DNA from 2 places in the Pontixanthobacter gangjinensis genome. Region 2 is predicted to be linked to the other one. Evidence: predicted binding sites of a transcription regulator. Region 2 holds the regulator's gene; the other holds the start of a gene.
What was found. The regulator LexA, encoded in region 2, represses DNA repair genes until DNA is damaged. The targets are predictions, from matches to a motif close to GTTCCNCNCTTGTTCT.
Positions count from the first base shown of each region.

Region 1 (4,168 bases), 470 kb from region 2:
TAGGACACCGAACTTCGATTCCGCGAATCTCGGCTTCTTTCTGCACGGCGGAGGGCTGCAACTTCTTGCCTCGGCCTGATGGACGCGGCGGCTGTGTATAGGCGGCGACGATTGTGTGCCCTGCATCATGCAAGGCGGCCAATGTCGGCACCGCGAAATCGGGCGTTCCCATGAAAATGATGCGCATGATTGAGTCTGTCGGCCTTCCTATTATCGGCCGCAAGCCCTATCTTTGCATCCATGGCATCGCAAGAGATTGAGACACTGGCATCGGCACTGGCACGGCTTCCCGGCCTGGGGCCGCGATCTGCGCGGCGTGCGGTGTTGTGGCTGGTCAAGCGGCGGGAGACTTCGCTTGGCCCCTTGCTGGAGGCGCTGGAGGCTGTCCGCGACCGGCTGGTCGAATGTGAAGTGTGCAGCAACGTCGACACGCAGAACCCCTGCGGAATTTGCGCCGATCACAGGCGCGATCAACGCTCCCTCTGTGTGGTGGAGGATGTTTCGGATCTGTGGGCGCTTGACCGGGCGAAACTCTATACAGGCCGCTACCATGTACTGGGCGGGAAGCTGTCGGCAATGGAGGGCGTCAGGCCCGAGGATTTGAACATCGGTTCGCTGCTCGAACGAATTGCGGCCAAAGAAGACGGCATCGGGATCGAGGAAGTGGTGTTGGCGATGAACGCTACTCTGGAAGGACAAACCACCGCGCATTATCTGGCTGAACGTCTGGAGCAATTTCCGGTGCGCATCACCCAATTGGCGCATGGCCTGCCGGTCGGCGGTGAACTTGATTATCTGGACGAAGGAACCTTGGCACAAGCGCTAAGAGCGCGGCGTCCGGTAGGTTGACGCTTGCGGCGAGCCGCAAGCATCCCTAAATAGTCCTTTATGGCTATCCGTGAAATTCTTGAAGTGCCGGACCCCCGGTTGAAAACCATCTCGACACCTGTCGAAACATTCGATGACGAGCTCAAAACGCTGGTCGAAGATATGTTTGAGACGATGTATGACGCGCCGGGCATAGGCCTCGCGGCGATACAGGTTGGTGTGCCCAAACGCGTGCTGGTGATCGACTTGCAGCCCGAAGATGAAGAGGCCGAGCCTGAAGTGTGCAACGCCCATGGCGGCGAAGAGCATACGCATCAGCCGCTTAAGAAAGAGCCGCGCATCTTCATAAATCCCGAAATCCTCGATCCGGCAGAAGATCTGGTGACTTATCAAGAGGGCTGCCTGTCAGTACCTGAAATCTACGCCGATGTAGATCGCCCGGCCACTTGCCGCGTTCGCTATCAGGATCTGGACGGCAAGGTTCACGAGGAACAATTGGACGGATTGATGGCGACCTGCATCCAGCATGAAATGGACCACCTAGAAGGTATCCTGTTTATCGACCATTTGAGCCGTCTGAAGAAGCAAATGGCATTGAAGAAGCTGGAGAAGTTTCGCAAAGCGGCTTGATGATTTGCAAAAAGGGCTCTCGAAATTACTCGAAAGCCCTTTTGAAATGCCTGTCTGCAATCCTAACTACGCTGCCTGACTTAAGCCATTAAGCGCTTTCAAACAGTCGTCAGCGCACTCGCGGCACATTTTGGCGCAACGGCGACAGTGGTCGTTGTCATGCTTTTTGCATTCCTCAATGCATGCCTCGCAAGCGGCAATGCAGGTTCGCAGCATCGACTCGATAATGCCAACATTCCCGGAGGTCCGTCTCGAAGCGACACGGTAGGTGGCGGTGCAAATGTCCGAGCAGTCTGAACAGGCTCGAATGCACGCTGCGGTATCCATATCCTCTGCACTGCAGGCGTCGGCGCAACTGTTACAGATCGCAGCGCAATACATTGCATGCTTCACTGCCTCACCCAGTTGCTCGTTGTAATCTGCGCCCACTTGCGGGTGATCTTGGATCATGGCTTTGATCGACATCATCTATTCCTTTCAGTTGTTTAAGAGATAAGCGCATGGAGTAGTGGGAAAGTTCCCAACCGATTTCATCCGGCCCTTTCCGTTTCCGTCTGTTCCAGCTATGTTCTAGCAATGGAAATTTTTGAAATTGCTCTGATATTTGGCGCGCTCCTTCTTGGTGCCGCCGCCGGCTGGTTTGTTGGCTCTCGCCCTGTCGCTGAATGGCGTTTGCGGTTTGAAGAGCGCAACGGTGAGGCGAAAGCTGCGGTCGAGAAAGTAAGCCGCATGGCGCCTGAATTGGCGACGATGAGCGACCGAGCAGCGCGGGCTGATGGGCTGGCAGAAATGCTTGACCGGTCCCGCGAAGAATTGACCGGACTGAAAGCACAGGCTGCCGGATTCGCCGAGCAAAAGCGCTTGCTTGAAGAAAGCCGCGAGAAGTTGCTCAAAGAGTTCGAGAACACTGGGGCGCAGGTCCTTGGAAAAGCTCAGGAAGCATTTCTCACGCGCGCGAATGAGCGGTTCAAGCAGTCCGAAGAGGTCGGTGAACAACGGATCAAGGCTTTGCTCGAACCGGTTGGATTGCGGCTCAAGAATTATGAGGAGCAAGTGGCGATGCTCGAAGCCAAGCGGGTCGATGCGTTTGGCCAGCTGACTGGACTGATTGACAATATGCAGAAGGGTCAGGAAGAAGTCCGGCGAGAGGCGCAGCGGCTCGGCAACTCATTGACCAATGCCCCCAAGGCGCGCGGGCGTTGGGGTGAGAGGGCGCTTCAAAATGTTCTCGAACAATGCGGACTGTCCCAGCACACAGATTTCAATCTGGAGCAGTCGGTCGATACTGCTGACGGACGGCTGCGCCCTGATGCTATCGTCAATGTGCCGGGCCAGAAAAAGCTGATCATCGACGCCAAAGTATCGCTTAATGCGTATCAAGAGGCGTTCGAGGCCGATGATGATGATGTGCGTAAATTGGCGCTCGGCGCTCACGCAAAATCAATGCGCAATCATGTGCAAACCTTGGGTGCAAAGAGCTACCAAAGCCAATTTGAGGATGCGCCTGACTACGTGGTGATGTTTGTTCCGGGTGAACATTTTATCGCTGCCGCGCTGGAAGCTGATCCTGATCTGTGGGACTTTGCTTTCCAGAACGGCGTGTTGCTTGCATCGCCAACCAATCTGGTCGCGATCGCGCGCACCATCGCGCAGGTCTGGCGGCAGGACCAACTGGCCGATGAAGCCCGCGAAATCGGCAAGGCAGGGGCCGAATTGTACAGCCGGCTTGAAACTGCATCCCAGCACCTGAAGCGGATGGGGTCGGGGTTGGAGTCAGCGGTAAAAAACTACAACAGTTTCGTTGGCAGTTTTGAGCGCAATGTCCTCTCTTCCGCCAAGCGCCTGTCTGAAAAAGGTATCGAGGTTGGCAAGCGTGAGATTGAAGAAGTGCCGTTGGTTGAAAGCGCACCTCGCTACACCGCCGCTGATGTCGCAGACGAAACCGCGGCGCTTCCTGATCAATCCAAAGACGCTAGCACCTCGTAAGCCAGCACAGCGCCGGCAACGGCTGCATTCAGACTGTCTGCACGGCCTTTCATCGGCATCGTGACCCGCAGGTCACAAGCATTTTCGTAAGCTTCGGGCAGACCACGCGATTCATTGCCGACAAGGATGAAGCACGGCGCCGCGTAAGGCGCATCGCGATAATCGACGGCATTGCGCAAGCTTGCGGCGATAAGTTGCCCCCGCTGATTTTCTGGACCGCTTCGCAACCACGGCAGGAAATCATCCCAACTCGTTTGCCCGATCTGTTGGGTAAAAACGGCTCCCATGCTGGCGCGGACAGCTTCGACGCTGAACGGATCGGCGCAATCATCAATCAGGATTAGGCCACCAGCACCCACCGCGTCGCAAGTGCGCAGCATCGTTCCCAAATTACCCGGGTCTCGCAGCGCTTGCGCTACCATCCAGATTGATCCGGCAGTCCGGTCAAGCGACGTCAAACTAGTATCGAACTCTGTAAAAACGCCGGCAACTGCTTGCGGATTATCCTTGCCAGTAATCTTGGTCAGAATCTCGGCAGGTGTCACGATTATCTCGCCACCATTTTGCGCGACGGCATGTTCCAATTCATCCAGCAGCTGATGCGGGTCACGTTTGTCCGCCATAATTAGCGTTTCAGGCAGCTTCCCACATTCGCGTGCATCGGTCAGCAGACGGAGGCCTTCGGCGAGAAATTTCCTCTCCCGCTTTCGGTGTTTTTTGTCGC
Region 1 covers NZ_WTYS01000001.1:1,326,135-1,330,302, forward strand. The annotation lists gene fmt (methionyl-tRNA formyltransferase) at 1-187, opposite strand, end outside; gene recR (recombination mediator RecR) at 241-849, shown strand; gene def (peptide deformylase) at 889-1,458, shown strand; gene GRI36_RS14090 (four-helix bundle copper-binding protein) at 1,525-1,926, opposite strand; gene GRI36_RS06290 (DNA recombination protein RmuC) at 2,035-3,444, shown strand; gene GRI36_RS06295 (TrmH family RNA methyltransferase) at 3,417-4,168, opposite strand, start outside.
Region 1: GRI36_RS06290 (DNA recombination protein RmuC) is a predicted target of LexA. The motif match lies at 2,015-2,030, and genes of this name have one in related genera.

Region 2 (4,168 bases):
CTCGCAAAGTCCGTGTGAACTTACCAATAGTGAAGGATAACGCTGCCCTGACCGAGGGTGCATCGATCCGATTGCGCGCTCGTTTGATGCCACCTGCACCGCCAATGCTGCCTGGGGCGTATGACTTTTCACGAGCTGCTTGGTTCAAAGGATATGCCGCAACCGGATCGGTCTTGGGGGATATTGAAATCACCGAGCCAGCGGCTCAGTCGGACGAGTTGGCAGAAACACAAAGGCGCCTGTCGGCCCATGTCCGCAGCCATCTGGGCGGCTCAGCAGGAGCGATAGCATCCGCCTTGGCAAGCGGGGACAGGGGCGGGATTTCCAACGCTGACGAGGAAGCGATGCGCGATGCGGGACTGACGCATCTACTTTCCATCAGCGGGTTGCACGTCAGTGCGGTGATCGGGGCAGCCTATCTGCTCTCTCTCAAAATTTTGGCGCTGTGGCCGTGGCTGGTGCTGCGGGTCCGGCTGCCTCTTGCCGCAGCTGCGATTGCTGCGCTGACGGGGGTTGGCTATACTCTGCTTACCGGGGCAGAGGTGCCGACGGTGCGCAGTTGCGTAGGCGCAATATTGGTCTTGATTGCCCTAGGACTCGGCCGAGATGCTTTGTCTTTGAGGATGATCGCTGTCGCGGCAATGTTCGTGCTTTTATTGTGGCCGGAATCTTTAGTTGGTCCGAGTTTTCAATTGAGCTTTGCGGCGGTCTTATCGATTGTTGCGTTACATAATACAGCGCTAGTCCAAGCGTTTTTGGCACCTCGTGAGGAGAGCTGGCTCACCCGAAGCGCGCGGCGCATTACCATGTTGCTGGTTACTGGCTTTGTCATCGAAATTGCCCTGATGCCGATTGTCCTTTTCCATTTTCACCGAGCTGGCGTTTATGGTGCTTTTGCAAATGTGATTGGCATACCTTTAACGACTTTCGCCTCGATGCCGCTCATAGCCGTGTCGCTCTTCCTCGACCTATTCGGCTTGGGTTCGCCAGCTTGGTGGCTGACAGGAAAATCTCTCGACCTTTTAATTGGAATCGCCCATTTCACCGCAGAACAGCCCGGCGCGGTGAAGTTGATGCCCGATATGGGCAGTGGGTTGTTCGCCTTGTTTGTCGCAGGGGGATTGTGGCTCGGACTGTGGAAGGGGCGGGTTCGATTATTCGGGTTTGGACTTTCGATTTTCACCGCCGTTCTGTTCCTGTTAAAACCAGCGCCTGATTTGCTGATTTCCAGCGATGGACGTCATGTCGGGATAGCCGGGGAGGGCGACGAGTTGATTGTCTTGCGCGAGAGCCGGAGCAGCTATGCCCGCGACAATCTGCTTGAGATTGCCGGCATGGGCGGAAATCCGGTACCGCTTTCCAATTGGGAGGGTGCAGACTGCAATCGGGATTTTTGCGTCGTGACGTTAGATCGTGGGGGCAGGAACTGGCACATCATGATGGCGCGCAGCAACAATCGAGTTGACGAAAGAGCCTTGGCAGCTGCCTGTGATCGCGCTGACATTGTCGTCGCCGACCGCTATTTGCCCTGGTCCTGCAAACCGAAGTGGCTGAAGGCAGACAAAAACTATCTGAAGGCAAGTGGAGGCCTGTCGATCAACCTGGCCAATGAGCGGATTGACAAGGTTTCCGATTCGATGGGCCGGCATGGTTGGTGGCGAGGAGAGGCGGACTAGCTTCCCTCGCACAATCAGTTGTCGATCTCTGTCCGAAGGTTAACAACAAACCGATCAGTGATACCGGCGAAGCAACCCTGCGAGCTTACCCTGAACTTCCACCTGACCAGATTGATAAAGCTGCGGCGAATGAGCGGTGTTGGCTGGTTCCAGCCTAACCATTCCCTGATCGCGATGCAGATATTTGAGCGTTGCTTCTTCGTTATTGACCAGCGCGACTACGATCTCTCCATCTCGAGCGGTATTGGTCCGTTTCACAAGTGCGAAATCACCATCAAAAATGCCAGCGTCGATCATCGAATCGCCCGAAACTTCCAACGCGTAATGATCACCTGGGCCTAGCAAAGCGGCGGGCACAGGCAGGGTACTATGATCTTCGAACGCCTCGATAGGAGCGCCAGCAGCGATGCGGCCATGCAAAGGAATATCAATCACATCATTCGCCGCACGTGGTTGTTGGCGAGGTGAAGCCACTGCCAAATCAACCACATTACCACCGCTATCATTTGCAGCCGATTTGCCAGTTGCACCGGGCAAGACGTCTTCAGGGTTCTTCAGTACCTCAAGCGCCCTGGCACGATTGGGTAAGCGCCGGATAAAGCCGCGTTCTTCCAGCGCTGATATAAGGCGGTGAACGCCGGACTTGCTCTTCAAATCTAGCGCGGCCTTCATTTCCTCGAAGGAGGGAGAAATGCCGGTTTCTTCCAATTTTTGCTGGATAAAACGAATGAGTTCGTGCTGCTTTGCTGTCAGCATGGCGGGGCTCCTTAGTCGCCTTCGATTCCATCCGCATGCTTGCGAACGAATGAGGAACAAGTAGGCAACTAAATCCGTAAGGTCAAGCGATTCCGCCATTTTGGAGCAAGTAAAACGGAACATCCGTTCCCGCTTTCGTCCTACGGCAATGTTCAGGGCGTTCGATCAGAGCGTTGGCACGGGAGAGGGCGAGGAGCGCGCTGCTGTCCTGCTCATCGATGGGGCAAATGCTGTTGCCATCCCAGATTGCACGAAGAAATTCCCGCCTCGTCCCGCCCGGCGCGATATCCGCTGTAATGCGTGCAGAATGGCCGGATGGTTTCGCCGTAGTAGCGCCCGCAAATTGGCGCAATAAAGGTAGAAGAAATAGGAATGCGGTAACGTAGCTCGACACAGGGTTGCCCGGCAAACCGATTATCATCTGTTTGTTTTTGCGTGCGACGAGCAGAGGCTTGCCCGGTTTGATAGCAATTTTCCAAAAGTCGATTTCCGCGCCCCATTCCTCCAACGCAGGCCGTACCAAATCATGGTCACCCACCGATGCGCCACCACTGGTCACGATGATTTCCGCCGAGCCCGCGGCATCTAACGCTGCGATCATTTCCTCCATTGTGTCGGCCACTGGCCCAATGAGGTTGATTTCCGAAACTAGTGGTTCGGCGAGTGCGGCGATCATCGCATTGTTGCTCGCCGGGATTTGATTTGTAGCGCATTCGTTAGCAGACTTTGCCAATTCATCACCACATTCAATCAATGCGACGCGGGGGCGGCGTGATATTTGGATTGTGTTGTGACCGGCGGACAGTGCTAACGCGATTTGGGGCGCGCCCATTAAAGTGCCCTTTTGCAAAACTTGGTCGCCATAGCTGAAGTCGAAGCCAGCCCTCCGTATATACTGGCCAGCTTCGGGAGGGTCGCAGGTGATTGTGAGTTCGCCATCGCTTAGAGCGGCATTTTCTTGAATCAGCACCCTGTCGGATCCATGCGGGATCCATGCGCCGGTTGAAATTCGAACTGCCTGATTAGCCTCGATTGAGCCATCGAAAGGCGATCCGGCACGGCTCTCGCCGATTACTCTCCATGGTCCGTCGCCTGAAATTGCATAACCATCCAATGACGAAAGGTCATGTGCAGGTTGAGTGCGTGCTGCATTGATATTTTCTGCAAGGTAGCGCCCGCTTGCGAGGCGGGTCTCGATCGGTTCAGCGGCCATTGGCAGCGCCATATCGAAGAGCCGCTGTTGAGCGGTTTCGAGAGGCAGTAATTCGCTCACAAATTCGCGAGCCAATCGCCGGATTTGCCCCCGGTTTTCTTGACGAGTCTAACGCTCTCTATAACCATGCCTTTCTCCAGCGCCTTGGCCATGTCATAGATTGTCAAGAGCGCAACCGAAGTGGCTGTTAAAGCTTCCATTTCTATGCCAGTTTTGCCCACCAGCGATGCTGTGGAGGTTACACGAACGCCATCATCCTCTAACACAATATCGATCTGGACTGAATCGAGCCCGAGCGGGTGACATAGCGGGATCAGTTCGCCGGTCTTTTTGGCTGCCATTATCCCAGCAATTCGGGCTGTTCCCAGCACGTCACCCTTTGGGGCATCACCCGCTCGAATTGCGCCAAGTGTCTCAGGGTTCATCCGGATGAATCCGGTCGCTGTTGCCGAGCGGTTGGTTTGCGGTTTATCGCCAACGTCTACCATTCTTGCTGCGCCGCCCTCGTTAAGATGGGTCAATT
Region 2 covers NZ_WTYS01000001.1:1,799,553-1,803,720, forward strand. The annotation lists gene GRI36_RS08460 (ComEC/Rec2 family competence protein) at 1-1,676, shown strand, start outside; gene lexA (transcriptional repressor LexA) at 1,731-2,432, opposite strand; gene GRI36_RS08470 (molybdopterin molybdotransferase MoeA) at 2,515-3,705, opposite strand; gene moaC (cyclic pyranopterin monophosphate synthase MoaC) at 3,702-4,168, opposite strand, start outside.